DNA from 3 places in the Roseovarius sp. MBR-6 genome. Region 2 is predicted to be linked to each of the others. Evidence: riboswitches for the same ligand, from Rfam matches in the RefSeq annotation. Region 2 holds a riboswitch; each other region holds the start of a gene.
The links. Region 2 has a riboswitch for thiamine pyrophosphate ahead of thiD (bifunctional hydroxymethylpyrimidine kinase/phosphomethylpyrimidine kinase). Riboswitches for the same ligand answer to the same signal wherever they lie in the genome.
Positions count from the first base shown of each region.

Region 1: it holds a riboswitch for thiamine pyrophosphate, as region 2 does, so the genes downstream of both, ABIE57_RS12810 (ABC transporter ATP-binding protein) here and thiD (bifunctional hydroxymethylpyrimidine kinase/phosphomethylpyrimidine kinase) in region 2, are expected to answer to the same signal.
Region 3: it holds a riboswitch for thiamine pyrophosphate, as region 2 does, so the genes downstream of both, thiC (phosphomethylpyrimidine synthase ThiC) here and thiD (bifunctional hydroxymethylpyrimidine kinase/phosphomethylpyrimidine kinase) in region 2, are expected to answer to the same signal.

Region 1 is NZ_JBEPPW010000009.1:127,685-132,762, reverse strand. Features, by position in the region: gene ABIE57_RS12825 (hypothetical protein) at 30-263, shown strand; gene ppk2 (polyphosphate kinase 2) at 367-1,299, shown strand; gene ABIE57_RS12815 (ABC transporter permease) at 1,309-2,049, opposite strand; gene ABIE57_RS12810 (ABC transporter ATP-binding protein) at 2,046-2,780, opposite strand; TPP riboswitch at 2,816-2,914, opposite strand; gene ABIE57_RS12805 (heme NO-binding domain-containing protein) at 3,017-3,619, shown strand; gene ABIE57_RS12800 (GGDEF domain-containing protein) at 3,616-4,671, shown strand; gene ABIE57_RS12795 (c-type cytochrome) at 4,644-5,069, opposite strand.
Region 2 is NZ_JBEPPW010000003.1:40,256-45,333, reverse strand. Features, by position in the region: gene ABIE57_RS04775 (thiamine phosphate synthase) at 1-134, opposite strand, end outside; gene ABIE57_RS04770 (thiazole synthase) at 131-901, opposite strand; gene thiS (sulfur carrier protein ThiS) at 903-1,100, opposite strand; gene ABIE57_RS04760 (FAD-dependent oxidoreductase) at 1,084-2,070, opposite strand; gene thiD (bifunctional hydroxymethylpyrimidine kinase/phosphomethylpyrimidine kinase) at 2,067-2,861, opposite strand; TPP riboswitch at 2,902-3,003, opposite strand; gene ABIE57_RS04750 (GcvT family protein) at 3,039-5,078, opposite strand, start outside.
Region 3 is NZ_JBEPPW010000012.1:76,366-81,443, reverse strand. Features, by position in the region: gene ABIE57_RS14565 (TIGR02186 family protein) at 1-302, shown strand, start outside; gene ABIE57_RS14560 (sugar transferase) at 359-964, opposite strand; gene ABIE57_RS14555 (NAD-dependent epimerase/dehydratase family protein) at 961-1,818, opposite strand; TPP riboswitch at 1,948-2,068, shown strand; gene thiC (phosphomethylpyrimidine synthase ThiC) at 2,169-3,974, shown strand; gene rplT (50S ribosomal protein L20) at 4,037-4,402, opposite strand; gene rpmI (50S ribosomal protein L35) at 4,417-4,617, opposite strand; gene ABIE57_RS14535 (2-hydroxychromene-2-carboxylate isomerase) at 4,742-5,078, opposite strand, start outside.

The sequences.
Region 1 (5,078 bases), on a different contig from region 2:
AGCCGCAGCCCGCGCCGGAAACGCCTGCGATGGGACTGGCCGAGGTCCTTGCCTATGCCGCGCCGGTTCTCGCGGTGCTTGCGACGATCCTCGGCGCGATCGGCCTCTTTCGGCGCGAACCCCGGACGCTGTCGCTGCTGGCGCTCGGCTTTGGCACCGGGGCGTTTGTCGTGCAATTTGCGATGTTGATTGCGCTGCTGATTGCCGGGGCGTTCATCATGGTGGCGATCCTCAACAATCTGGGGTCGATCCTCGGGGAATGATCCCGAGCGGATTTGTGACAGTTTCTTGACACGCATCAAGGCGGGCGGCCCTGCAAAAGGTCAGGATCGGGCTTATCAATCCAGATCGTCAGGGAGTGTGTGTATGACCGAGACCGCCGCCAACACCGAAGCCCTTACCGAAACCGCCCCTGAAGCGATCTCTGCGCCCGGATCGGCACAGCCGGCGGTGGCCTCGCTCCGGCAGGCGTTCGAGAACGGTGATTATCCCTATGAGACCCGCCTCAGCCGCCGCAGTTACGAGGCGCAGAAAGCGCGGCTTCAGGCCGAATTGCTGAAGGTCCAGCTCTGGGCGCAGGAGACGGGGCAGAAATTCGTGCTGATCTTCGAGGGGCGCGACGCGGCCGGCAAAGGCGGCACGATCAAGCGCTTCACCGAGCATCTCAACCCGCGCGCCGCGCGTGTCGTGGCGCTCAACAAGCCCTCGGACGTGGAGCGCGGGCAATGGTATTTCCAGCGCTATATCGAGCATCTGCCCACGGCGGGCGAGATCGTGCTCTACGACCGCTCGTGGTATAACCGCGCAGGCGTGGAGCGCGTCATGGGCTTTTGCGAGCCGCATGAATATCTCGAGTTCATGCGCGAGACACCCGAGTTGGAGCGGATGCTGGTGCGCTCGGGCATCCGGCTTTTCAAATACTGGTTCTCGGTCACGCAGGGCGAGCAGCGCACCCGCTTTGCCAGCCGCGAGACCGATCCGTTGAAACTCTGGAAGCTGAGCCCCATCGACAAGGCCAGCCTCGACAAGTGGGACGATTACACCGAGGCCAAGGAGGCGATGTTCTTTTACACCGATACCGCCGACGCGCCCTGGACGGTGGTCAAGTCCGACGACAAGAAGCGCGCGCGGCTCAACTGCATGCTGCATTTCCTGAATTCGATCGACTACCCCGGCAAGAATCGCAAGATCGCCCATGCACCCGATCCGCTGATCGTATCGACGGCGCAGCACGTTCTGCACAAGTCCGACCACATCCTGGGCAAGTCGCTGCATCCCGACGCGCGCGCCGGGCGGTGAGGGCGCGGCTCAGGTCGACCGGCTGTCAAGCCAGCGCCGACACCCGGCGTCGACCGCGCGGTGCAAGAGCAGCGTGAAGACCGCCAGCACGATGAGGGCCGCGAACATCAGGTCGATCTTGGCGCGCCCGTTGGCCAGCAGCATCAGATAGCCAAGGCCCTTTGACGCACCCACCCATTCGCCGATGATCGCGCCGATCGGAGCATAGACCGCCGCCAGCCGCAGCCCCGAGGCAAGTCCGGGCAGGGCGGCGGGCACGCGGATATGCCACATGAGCCGCGCGGGGGTCGTCCCCATGACGCGCCCAAGATCAAGAAGCGGCTGCGGCGTGCGCATCAGCGCGTCAAAGAACGCCGACGTGACGGGAAAATAGATGATGAGCAGCGCCATGGCGATCTTGGAGGCAAGGCCATAGCCCAGCCAGAGCGTCAGGATCGGCGCGAGGGCAAAGACCGGGATTGCCTGCGAAAACACCATCATCGGGCGAATGAGCCGACGCGCGACCGGCGAGGCGGCAAGACCGATGGCCGAGGCCCCGCCCAGCACCGCGCCAAGCGCCAGCCCGATGAGCACCTCGGCGGCGGTGATCAGGCCATGTTCGGCGATGAGCGCGCGGCTGCTCCAGAGGGTCTCGGCCACGCGCGCGGGGCCCGGCAGGATGAAGGGCGGCAGGGACGCCAGCACCACCAGCGCCTGCCACAGGCCAAGCGCCAGCGCCACCGTGCCGGCAAGGATCAGGGCGCGGTTCATGCGCCTGTCCCGAGGTCGCGCAGCCGCGCCAGAAGGCTCCCCTGAACGGCGAGGGTGTCGGGATCGTCGACCGCACGCGGGACCGGGCCGGGGGGCGGCGCGACGGTCTCGAGACCGGCCTCGGACAGGATGTGGATGGCGTGGCCCATCCGCGCGGCCTCCCCGGGATCATGGGTCACCATCCACACGGTCCGCCCTGCCAGATGCGCGGCGGCGAGGTCCTGCATCTGCGCGCGCGTGCCCGCGTCGAGCGCCGAAAAGGGCTCGTCCAGAAGGACAATGGGGCGGTCCTCCATCAATGTGCGCGCAAGGGCCACGCGCTGCCGCTGTCCGCCCGAGAGGGTATGGGGACGCTTGCGGGCGTGCGGGCCAAGGCCCATCCGGTCAATGATCGCGCGGGCACGGGGCAGGTCGGGCGATTGCCCGCGCAGCCGCGCCCCGAGCGCCACGTTTCCCAGCACGTCGCGCCACGGCAGCAGGTCCGCGCCCTGTGCCATGAGCGCGATGCGCCCCGCAAGCGGCAGCCCGTCAGAGGCGGATATGCGGCCCTCGAAGCGCGTCACCTCGTCAAGCCCTGCCACAAGCCGCAGCAGCGTGGTCTTGCCCACGCCCGAGGGGCCGAGCAGGCAGGTGATCCGCCCGCCCTCGATCTCGAGGCGCAAGGGGCCAAAGAGCCGCTCCACGCCGATACGGGCGGTGCCGTCGATCAATAGCGCGGGGGCGGCGCACATGGGCGGTCCTCGGTCAGGGGCGCGCAGGGAGGGGGGCGTGGGCGTGCTCCGTTCCCTCCGCCGGTGCGAGCCGGATCAGGTTCGATGGGTTGGCGCGTGCCTCTCAGCCCTTGCGGGCACCCCAACGGATGCGCGCTGCGTAGCATCGCGGGCGCGCCGGGGCAAGTTTTCCGGCACGCGTTCAGGTTTTGTTAAAGAACGCTTGCGATACTGTGCCCATCGGCGTGGAGAGGGATATGAACGGGTTGATCAACCGCGCGCTCGATTGGTTCGTGCGCGACACGTATGGCGAGGCGCTCCGGCGGGCGCTGGTGGAGGCGCTGTCGCTTGGCGAGGCGGCGTTCGAGCCGCTGATGCCCTGCGCGCCGGAGGTGACCGAGCGGCTGCTCGCGGCGCTGGCCGAGCGGGTGGGGCGCGCGCCCGAGGAGGTGCTGGAGGATCTGGGCACCTATCTGGTCTCGCAGCCGCGCACCGAGGCGGTGCGCAGGCTCTTGCGCTTCGGTGGCGTCGATTTTCTCGATTTCCTGCACTCGCTGGAGGATTTGCCGGATCGCGCGCGTCTCGCCATGCCGGATTTTGCCCTGCCCGAAATCCGGCTTCATCCGGAGATGCCGGGGCTTTACCGGATCGAGGTGGGGGCATGTCCGCGGGCGGGGCTTCCGCTCGGTCCGGTGCTCGTGGGGATGCTCCGGGCGATGGCGGATGACTATGGCGCGCTGGTGCTGATCGGCTCTCGGGGCGCGGATGCCCGGCGCGAGGTGATCGAGGTGCGGTTGCTTGACGCCGCCTTTGCCCACGGGCGCGCCTTTGATCTCGGCGCGGGGCCGGTCGTGCGATGACCGCGGTCGCGGCGCTTGACGCGATGCTCGCGCGGCTTTGCCCGATGTTCGCCCTTGTCGGGCCGACCGGGCATGTGCTGGCCGCCGGGCCGACGCTGGCCCGGGTCCTGGCCCCGCGCGAGAGTGTCGGCGCGCGGTTTCTGGAACTGTTCGAGGTGCTGCGACCGCAGAGTGTCGACACCATGGCCGGGCTGGCTGCGCTGGAGGGGGCGCGGCTCCGGCTTCGGCCACGCACGGGCGCCTCTCATGTGCTCAAGGGCGTGGTGTGCCGCCTGCCCGGGGACGGATCGCTTGGCCCTGCGGGCGGCGTGGTCCTCAACCTTTCCTTCGGCATTTCGGTGGTCGAGGCGGTGCGCGATTACGCCCTGACGGGCGCGGATTTCGCGGCGACCGACCCAACCACGGAAATGCTCTACCTGCTCGAGGCCAAGAGTGTGGCAATGGAGGAATCGCGCCGCCTCAATCACCGGCTGGAGGGGGCGCGCCAGGCGGCACAGGAACAGGCGCTCACCGACCCGCTGACCGGGTTGCGCAATCGCCGCGCCTTCGACCTTGCGCTTGCGCGACTTCGGGAAACGGACCAACCCTGCGCTTTCCTGCATCTCGATCTCGACCATTTCAAGCAGGTCAACGATACCCAAGGCCATGCGGCGGGGGACCTGGTCTTGCGCGTGGTGGCGCGGCGGATGCTCTCGGTGGTGCGCGTCGACGACATCGTCGCGCGGGTGGGGGGGGATGAATTTGTCCTGCTTCTGCCCGGGATGACGGACAGGGCCGACCTTGATCCTGTCGCGAGGCGGCTGATTTCGGTGATCGAGGAACCGGTGAGCGATGGCGCGCGGTGCCATCGCGTTTCCGCCAGCATCGGGGGTGCCCTGGGCCGGATGCGGGCCGGTGACGAGGCAGAGGCGCTCATGGCTGTGGCTGATCGCGCGCTTTATGCCGCCAAGGACGCCGGTCGCGGTCGCTTCGTGATCGCTCCCGCGCCACCGGTCGCCTCCTCCGCCGCAGCCCGGCACGACGGTCAGGGGGTGGCAATGCGTTCCAGATAGGACCACACATCGCGCGCCTTTTCCGCATCGGGCAATTTGTAGGCCATCTTGCCCCGGGCGGTCGGATCGTCCAGATACGCCCGAAGAAATTCCGTCGCATCGCGCACATAGACGACAAAATCGGCCTCGTTCCAGCGCAAGCCGCGACGACCGGCCTCGATCATCGAGACCGAATAGTGAAATCCCGGCACACTGCCCGCGTGCCGTCCGATCACGCCATGCAGATTGGGGCCCGTCCGCCCGCCGCGTATGATGGTTCGCCCGCTTTGATCCGTCACGGTGTGACAGGCGCGACAATCCTCGAAGAGCTGTGCGCCGCGCTCGGGATCGGCGGCCGAGGCGGGGAGGCCGGGGCCGGTGATCCCGATCAGGCAGATCGCCCAAAGGTTGATTTTCATGATGATCCT
Region 2 (5,078 bases):
GCCGCGATCTCTGTGCGCAGGGCCTCCCCTTCCATGTCCTTGATGCGCAGTTGCGCCAGTTTCACGCCCAAGGGCAGCATCCGGCGCAGCCAGTCGGCGCGCTCGAAAATCGGGTAGAAGCGGGGCAGGCTCATAGCAGCGCCTTTCCGAACACGGGGGTGGAGGGCGCGGCCATGTCGCGCGGGGCCATCGGGTCGGCCTCATAGGCCAGCCGCCCGGCCTCGACCGCGCGGGCGAAGCCCTCGGCCATCGCCGCCGGATCGCCCGCCTTGGCCACCGCCGTGTTCAACAGCACCGCGTCATAGCCCAGTTCCATCGCGTGCGCGGCCTGCGAGGGCAGGCCCAATCCGGCGTCGATCACCAGCGGCAGGTCGGGGAAATGCGCGCGCAAGGACCGCAGCCCGTAGATATTGTTGAGCCCCAGCCCGGTGCCGATCGGCGCGCCCCAGGGCATCAGCACCCGACACCCGGCCTCGACCAGCCGTTCGCACAGCACCAGATCCTCGGTGCAATAGGGAAACACCTGAAATCCGTCATCGGTCAGGATGCGCGCAGCCTCCACCAGCCCGAAGGGATCGGGCTGCAATGTGTCGGCATGGCCAATCACCTCCAGCTTGATCCAGTTGGTGTCAAACAGTTCGCGCGCCATCTGCGCCGTGGTCACCGCCTCGCGCACCGAATGGCAGCCCGCCGTATTGGGCAGGACATGAACGCCAAGCGCGCGGATCATGTCCCAGAACGCCTGTCCAGCGCGTGCGCCCCCCGCTTCGCGGCGCACGGAGACCGTGGCGATGCCCGCACCCGAGCGGCGGAAGGCCTGCGCCAGGATCGCGGGCGAGGGATATTGCGCGGTGCCCAGCATCAGGCGCGATGTCACTTCGGTGTCGTAGTAGATCGGCATCTCAACCCCCTTGCCGAGGGGCGACGATTTCCACACGATCCCCTTCATTCAATCTCTGTTCCGGCCTGAGAGCGGCGGGCACGAAAGTCTCGTTCACCGCCGTTGCCACCTTGGCCCCGCCGTGGCCCAGCTCGATCAGCAGCGCGTCGAGGGTCGGCGCGGCTGTATCCTGTGCGGTGCCGTTAACCGTGATCTTCATGGGCAAACTCCGGGGTTGTTTCGCCGCCCGTCACCACATCGGCGGCCATTCGCGCAAGCGCGGGCGCCAGAAGAAAGCCGTGGCGAAAGAGGCCGTTGGCATGGAGCACGTCGCCCTTGGCCGTGAGGCGCGGCAGGTTGTCGGGAAAGGCGGGGCGGGCATCAACGCCGATCTCCAGCAGTTCCGCATCGGCGAAGGCGGGGTGCAGCGCGTAGGCGGCGGAGAGCAGTTCCATCACCGAACGGGCCGTGGCGCGGTGGCGTTCCTCGCTTTCGATCTGCGTCGCGCCCAGCATGTAAATGCCATCGCCGCGCGGCACGATATAGAGCGGAAAGCGCGGGTGCAGCAGGCGGACGGGGCGGCGCAGCGTCACATCGGTTGTGCGCAACACCACCATCTCACCCTTGACGCCGCGCAAGTCGGGCAGGCTGTCTTGCGCAGCCAGACCGCGACAGTCGATCACCGGCCCTTGGGGCGCGTCCGTGCCTTGCACAAAGCGCGCGCCACCCTCCTGCAAACGGCGGTGCAGATGGAGCAGCGCCGCGCGCGGGTCGATATGCGCCTCAGCCTCGAAGAACAGGGCGCGGTCATGGCGCTCGGCCAGGTCCGGCTCGAGCGCGGCGAGCTCCTCGGCCTTGACCAGCCGGTGCCCGTTGGTGCGTCGGGCGAACACATCAAGCTCGCGCCGGTCGCGCTCCAGCGTGATCACGAGCGAGCCGCGCCGTGTGACCGTCACGCCCTGCGCGTCCCACCAGTCGGCGGCCTCTTGCCCCAACCGCACCACCGGTTCCTCGGCGGTGAACCCTTCGCAGAAGGGCGCGAGCATCCCGCCCGCCCACCACGAACAGGCCGCTTCACCGGGCAAGGGGGCCGGGTCGATCAGAGTGACGGCCACGCCGCGCGCCCTCAACTCGGTGGCCACGCAAAGCCCGACGACGCCCGCGCCACGGATCGTGACGGCGCGGGTCATGGCCAGACCTCGTGGAAATGATGCACCGGCCCGTGCCCGCGGCCGATATCGAGACGGTCAGCGGCGCGGATCGCGGCGTGGAGCCAGCCATGGGCGCGGGTGACGGCCTCGGACAGGCCAAGCCCCTGCGCCAGCCCCGCCGCGATGGCCGAGGAATAGCTGCACCCGGTGCCATGGGTGTTGCGCGTGGCAATGCGGGGGGCGTCAAGGCGGTGGGGGTCGACGGCCATCAGCCAGTCGGTGCAGGTCTCGCCCGCCGCGTGACCGCCCTTCATCAGAACCGCCTTTGCCCCCAGATCGCGCAGCCGCGCGCCCTGGTCCCGCATCCCGGCGTCGCTCACGGCCTCCGGCAGACCCAACAGCGCCGCCGCCTCGGGCAGGTTGGGCGTGAGCAGATCGGCGCGCGGCAGCAGATGCACGATCAGCGCCGCGCGCGCCGTCTCGGGCAAAAGCCGCGCGCCGGATTTGGCGATCATGACCGGATCGAGCACGACCGGGCCGCGATACCCGGCCAGGGCCTCCGCCACCGTCTCGATCAGCGCGGCATCGCCCAGCATCCCGATCTTGATGGCATCGACGCGGATATCATCCAGAACGGTGGCGATCTGTGCTGCCACCACCTCGGGCGGGACCGCGTGAACCGCTGTCACCGCGACGGTATTCTGTGCCGTGACGGCGGTCAGCACGCTTGCGCCATAGACGCCAAGCGCGGAAAACGTCTTGAGGTCGGCCTGAATGCCCGCGCCGCCGCCGCTGTCAGAACCCGCGATTGTCAGTGCGCACGCCACCATGCCCGCCTCCTCATGTTCGCGGAACGGCCTTCGGGCACCATCGGGGCGGAGGTCCGTTCCCTACGCCGGCATCACCCGGATCAGGTTCGATGGGTTGGCTTGGCACCTCTCAGCCCCTTGCGGGGCACCCCAACGGAATAATGGAGACGTAACACCGCGAACCGGCACCTTCAAGGGTCAGCCGCGCAGACGCAGCCCCTCGGGATCAAACGGCGGATGCTCCAGCACCCGCGCATCATCCGCGCGGCCCAGAAGCGAAACGTGAAGCGCGGTGCCGGGGGTGGCGTGTTCGGCCTTGAGATAGGCCAGAGCGAGGGATTTGCCGACCGCGTGGCCATAGCCGCCCGAACTCACCTGACCCGCGGCCGTGCCACCCGGCAGAAAGATCGGCTCGCCGCCCGAGGCATCGGCCTCGGTCGCGTCGATCTCGAGCAGGACCATGCGGTCGCGCGGCGCGTTATCGGAAATGGCGCGCCAGCTCTCGTGGTTGAGGAAGGGCTTGTCGGGGCGGATGAGGCCCGCCAACCCGCATTCCTGCGGCCAGTATTCGGGCGAATAGTCGCGCCCCCAACTGCCATACCCTTTCTCGAGCCGCAGCGACATGAGCGCGCGGCTGCCCACGGGGCCCGCGCCGATGGCTTTGCCCGCCTCGATCAGGGCCGAATAAAGCCGTGTCTGATCGGCCTCGGCGATGTGCAGTTCCCAACCCAGATCGCCGGTGAAGCTGACGCGCAGCGCGACGGCCTCGACGCCCGCCACGGTCATGCGCTGCGAGCGGAAGAACGGAAAGGCGGCGTTGGAGAGGTCCGCGTCGGTGAGGCCTTGCAGCAGGGCGCGCGATTGTGGCCCCGCGACACTGACCCCGCAGACGGCCCCGGTCAGGCTTTCGAAACGGGTGCCCTCGGGCAGCGGCACCTGCGCGAAGAAGCGCCGGTGATAGCGTTCCGCCGCGCCGCCACCGAGCACCCAGAATTCTTCCTCCCCGAGCCGCGTCACGGTGAAATCCCCCGCGATCCCGCCCCGCTTGCCGATGAGCGGCGTGAGGCAGGCGCGGCCCACCTCCCGCGGCATCCGGTTGGCGAAGAGCGCGTTGAGCCAGTCCTCCGCCCCCGGCCCGGTGACGCGGTATTTGGCAAAATTGGAGATGTCGATGATCCCGGCACGATCACGCAAGCCGCGCGCCTCGCGGCCCACGGCCTCCCACCAGGGCTGTCGGGTGAACCCGGCGCTGTCGGGAATGGCGGCGTCGAAATAGAGCGGATGCTCCCAGCCGAAGTTGAGGCCGAAGCGCGCGCCCATCCCGGCCTGCATGGCATGGATTGGGCGGGTGCGCACTGGGCGGCCCGCGGCGCGCTCCTCGCCGGGGAAATGGATCTTGAAGCGGTGCGCATATTGGTCGGCCACGCGCGCGCGGGTGAAATCGCGCCCGGCCCAGTCGCCGAACCGCGCCAGATCCCAGGCGAACATGTCAAGCGACGGCTCGCCCTCGACCATCCATTCGGCGGAAAGCTTGCCCAGACCGCCCGATTGCGAAAACCCCGGAATGATGCCGCAGCAGCAGAAATAGCCCCGCAGTTCCGGCACCGGGCCAAAGAGCGCCGCCGCGTCGGGCGACCAGATCATCGGCCCGTTGATCACCCGCTTGATCCCCGCGCGCCCCACCGCCGGGACACGGTCGATGGCGCGCAGCATGTTCTCCTCGATCCGCTCCAGGTCGTCGGGGAAAAGTTCGTGGCCAAAGCCCTGCGGCGTGCCGTCCTCGGCCCAGAAGCGCATGTCGCGCTCATAGGCGCCGACAAGCAGGCCCTGACCCTCCTGGCGCAGGTAATATTCGCCGTCGCGGTCGGCGACCGAGGGCAGGCGGCGGTCCATGGCGGCGATCTCGGGAATGGTCTCGGTCACGAAATACTGGTGCTCGGTCGGGATGAGCGGCAGCGTGATGCCCGCCATCGCGGCCACTTCGCGCGCCCAGAGACCGGCGGCATTGACCACCCATGGCGTGCGGATCTCGCCCGACCCGGTGCGCACGATCCAGCTTCCGTCGGGCTGCGGCTCGGTGGCGATGACCGGCGTGTTGCGGTGGATCTCGGCCCCGCCCGCGCGGGCACCCGCCGCATAGGCCATGGTCACGCCCGAGGGATCGACATTGCCGCCATCGGGCTCGAACATGATGCAGCGGATGCCGGTGAAATCCACCAGCGGATGAAGCCGCTCGGC
Region 3 (5,078 bases), on a different contig from region 2:
ACGCCTATCAACTCTTGGAAAACACTGTCGCTCTCGACGAGCAGACGCTGTTCCGCACCGCGATCCGGCTGCCTGCGAACCTGACCGAGGGCATCTATCCCACGCGCATCTTCCTCACGCGCGAGGGCCGGGTCGTGTCGCAATTCGAGACGGCCATCGACGTGCACAAGGTCGGGCTGGAACGCTGGCTCTTCACGCTCTCGCGCGAGCAGCCGCTGGTCTATGGCCTTCTGTCGATTGCCATCGCCATCGCGGCGGGATGGGGGGCCTCGGCGGTGTTTCGGCTGCTGCGCCGGGGTTAAAGGAATTTCGGACAGGGCCGATGGACCATTTCGGCCCGGAATTGCGCCAAAACGCGTTACCGCCAGCCCTTGACCACGGTCTGACAGAGCAGCAGCAGATCAAGACAGAGCGTGCGGCGGCGCTGATAGATCAGGTCGAGCCGCGCCTTGCGCGGCACACAGGCACGGCAGTATATGGCGTCGGTCTCGGCGGCGCTGCGGCTCTGTGCCAGCAGCCGCGCCTCATGGGCGTGATAGCGCAGGGTTGCCAGCCCGGTCAGGCCGGGACGCGAGCGCAAGACCTGCGCATAGGTCTCCGGAAAGCGTTCCACATAGCTGCGCAACGGCGGGCGCGGGCCGACAAGGCTCAGATCGCCGCGGATCACGTTCCACAATTGCGGCACCTCATCAAGATGGGTCCGCCTGAGAAGATGCCCGGCGCGGGTGATGCGATGCGCCTTGTCGCCGCCCGACACGCCCTGATCTGCCTCTGCCGGGGTCATGGTGCGGAACTTGAGAAGGAAAAACCCCTCGGTCGGCGTCTTCATCCGCTCGGACCGGAAGAAGACAGGCCGCCCATCCAGCACCAGCACGGCCAGCGCGGTGAGCGCCATCACCGGCGCCAGAAGCACCCCGAGGGCCAGCGCAAAGACAAGGTCGAAGGCGCGTTTCGCAGGCGTCATGAGGCAACCGCCCGCCATTGGCGGACCATCTCGCCGGGTGTGCTGTCCTCGGGGGCAAAGGCGTGGAGCGCGGCAAGCCGGGTGCAATCGAGGGTGATGCGCTGATGCGCCGTCGGCGGGGCGGGGCGGGGCCGGCTGCTTGCCCCCGCCGCCTGTGCGAGCGCGGCCATGGTCACGGGACCGGGGGCCGCGATGTTGAGCGCGGATGGCAACGCTCCGTCATGCAGGCACAGCGTGACCAGCACCTGCGCCAGCGTGCGCGGCCCGATATAGGAGCGCAGCGGCCCTGCGCCATCCGCGAAGACATCAAGCGTGATCTCCCCCGCCCCCCGCGCCACGTTCAGAAGCAGCGCATCCGCGCCCGCCACATTCCCTATCCGCAGCGCGCAGACCTCAAGCCCCCGGTCACGCCACGCGCGCCCCACCGCCTCCATCTCCAGCTTGGCCGCGCCATAGGCATTGGCGGGCGCGCAAGCGGTGTCCTCGGTGATATGCTCGCCCGGTCCGTAAACCGCCGAAGACGAGGCCAGCAACACCCGCGTGATGCCCGCGCTTTCAGCCGCCGCAAGCGTGGCCTCGGCAAGTATCCGGTTGCGCGACATATCGTGGCCCGCGCCCGGCACGACCCCCGCCAGCGCCACCAGCGCCCGGAATGTCTGTCCGCTCCGCGCCTGATGGTCGATGAGCGCGCGCGGCCCCTCCATCGGGTCCCACAGAAGCGCCCCCGCCGGCACCATCCGACGATATTGTGGCACGACAGGCACAGCCGAAACCGGCCAGTGCCACAACACCATCCGTCCGACCCGTCCCGATGCCCCGGTCAGAAGAACCGGCGCGCGCGCCCTGTCCGTCATGCGCCCCCTCTTTCCGGGGACATGACCCGCCCCGGCCCCTCGCGGTCTATCAATCAATGCCGCCTCTCGACAAGAGACCGCCGTCGGGACGCCACATTCGCTTGAACTGCGCAGATCGTCGTTCTACCCTCACCCTTGCAGGGGAGTCCCGCCTTGGGGACTGAGAGGCTGACAGGTGGTGACACCGGTGAGGCGACCCTTTGAACCTGATCCAGTTGATACTGGCGTAGGAAGCTCGGGAACCGCGCGCCGCATGGCGGTCTGTCTGTTCCGAAGGGGGACCCTTCCCCACGCCTCCCCGTCCACGGCTCATCTGGTCTCTTTGGAACCATGGCTCGAGGAGCACCAAAATGACCACCCTGACCACCCCCACCGTGACCACCGGCCCCTTGCCCGCCTCGCGCAAGATTTACGTGGCGGGCGCGTTGCACCCCGATATCCGCGTGCCCATGCGCGAGATTTCCACCCATCCCACGGCGGGCGAGGCCCCCTTGCCGGTCTATGACAGTTCCGGCCCCTATACCGATCCCGAGGCGCAAACCGACATCGCGCGCGGCCTGCCCGCGCTGCGGCGCGGCTGGATCATGGCGCGCGGCGATGTGGCGGCCTATGAGGGCCGCCATGTGAGGCCCGAGGATAACGGCTTTGTCACCGGCGACCGGCTGGTGCCGGAATTCCCGGTGCGGGGGCAACCCCTTCGTGGCACGGGCGGTGCGGCCCCCACGCAACTGGCCTATGCGCGCGCGGGCATCATCACGCCCGAGATGGAATTCGTGGCCATCCGCGAGAATCAGTTGCGCGAGGCGGATGCGGCACCGCGCGACGGCAATGACTGGGGGGCCAGCATCCCAGACCATGTGACCCCCGAATTCGTGCGCGCCGAGATCGCGGCGGGCCGCGCCATCATCCCGGCCAATATCAACCACCCGGAACTGGAGCCGATGATCATCGGGCGCAACTTCCTTGTGAAGATCAACGCCAACATGGGCACCTCGGCCGTCACCTCCTCGATGGAGGAGGAGGTGGAAAAACTGGTCTGGGCGATCCGCTGGGGGGCCGATACGGTGATGGACCTTTCCACCGGGCGCAACATCCACAACACCCGCGAATGGATCATCCGCAATTCCCCTGTGCCCATCGGCACCGTGCCGATCTATCAGGCGCTGGAAAAGGTGCATGGCGTCGCCGAGGACCTGACATGGGAGGTGTTCCGCGACACGCTGATCGAGCAGGCCGAACAGGGGGTGGATTATGTCACCATCCACGCGGGCGTGCGCCTGCACATGGTGCCGATGACGGTGAACCGGGTGACGGGGATCGTGTCGCGCGGTGGGTCGATCATGGCCAAATGGTGCCTGCATCATCACCGCGAGAGCTTTCTTTATGAGCATTTCGAGGAGATTTGCGACATCTGCCGCCAGTATGACGTGAGCTTTTCACTGGGCGACGGGCTGCGCCCCGGCTCCATTGCGGACGCCAACGATGCCGCGCAATTCGCCGAGTTGGAGACATTGGGGGAACTCACGAAAATCGCGTGGGCCAAGGAGTGCCAGGTGATGATCGAAGGCCCCGGCCATGTCGCCATGCACAAGATCAAGGAGAACATGGACAAGCAGCTTGAATGCTGTCACGAGGCCCCCTTTTACACGCTCGGGCCGCTCACCACCGATATCGCCCCCGGCTATGACCACATCACCAGCGGCATCGGGGCGGCGATGATCGGCTGGTTCGGCTGCGCCATGCTGTGCTACGTCACGCCCAAGGAACATCTGGGCCTGCCCGACCGCAACGATGTGAAAACCGGCGTCATCACCTACAAGATCGCGGCCCATGCCGCCGACCTTGCCAAGGGCCTGCCCGGCGCGCAGCGGCGCGACGATGCGCTGTCACGCGCGCGGTTCGAGTTTCGCTGGGAAGATCAGTTCAACCTCTCTCTCGACCCCGAAACCGCGCGCGACTTCCACGATCAGACCCTGCCCAAGGAGGCGCACAAGGTGGCGCATTTCTGCTCGATGTGCGGGCCGAAATTCTGTTCGATGAGGATCAGCCACGACATCCGCGCCGAGGCGCAGAAAGAGGGGATGGCGGCGATGGCCGAGAAATTCCGCGAAGGCGGCGATCTTTACGTGCCCGTGGCCGAGACCGACAAAGTCTGAAACGGAAAACGCCGCCCGGTTTATCCGGGCGGCGCATCCTTGTCCCTCATCCGCGACTGGCCTCAGGCGGCCAGCGCCTGCTTTGCCTGATCGACGATGGCGTTGAACGCCGCCGGTTCGTGCACAGCGAGATCGGCCAGAACCTTGCGATCCACCTCGACCCCGGCAAGCGACAGACCGTTGATGAAGCGCGAATAGGTCAGCCCCTCGTCATGGGCGCGCACGGCGGCGTTGATCCGCTGGATCCACAGCGCGCGGAAATTGCGCTTGCGGTTCTTGCGGTCGCGCGTGGCGTATTGGTTGGCCTTGTCGACGGCCTGTGCGGCCACCTTGAAGGTGTTCTTGCGGCGGCCATAGTAGCCCTTGGCGGCCTTGATGACTTTCTTGTGACGGGCGTGGGTGACAACCCCACCTTTGACGCGTGACATATCCTGATTCCTCCTTAACGCGCGTAGGGCATCATCGGCTTGATGATCCCCTCGTCGGCTTTGCTGAGCGTGGTGGTGCCACGCGCGTTGCGGATGAATTTATTGGTCCGCTTGATCATGCCATGGCGCTTGCCGGCCTGTGCGGCCACAATGCGGCCAGAGGCCGTCATCTTGAACCGCTTCTTGCAGCTCGACTTGGTCTTCATCTTGGGCATTTCCGGCTCCTCTTTCGGTCGGTAGAATCGCCAGCCTCGGCATGCCACATCTGGCCGGACCGGCGGAATGAGCGGGTGCTATACGCGCTCCGCCCGAAGAGTGCAAGAGGGCCTGCGCCACACCTCAACCGACCGGAGGATTGCGCCAGCAGGAGGGAGCAAAGGGGGTGACAAGCGCGCGCTCCACCAGGTCCAGCCGGTCCTGCCCGTAGAACGGATCGCCCGCCACCACATAGGTGGGCGAGCCAAAGACCGGCAGGGCAATCGCCTCGGCGGTATTGGCACGGTATATCGCCTGTATGTCCTCGCTGCGCGCGGCGCTCAGGATCGTGTCGGGATCGAGGCCGCAGCCCGCGACCAGCGGGATCAGCGTTCCGGGATCGGAAATGTCGGCATCGTCGCGCCAATGGGCCTGAAGGATGGCGTAGGAGAGCGCATCGGCCCGGTCCCCGGCGGCGATG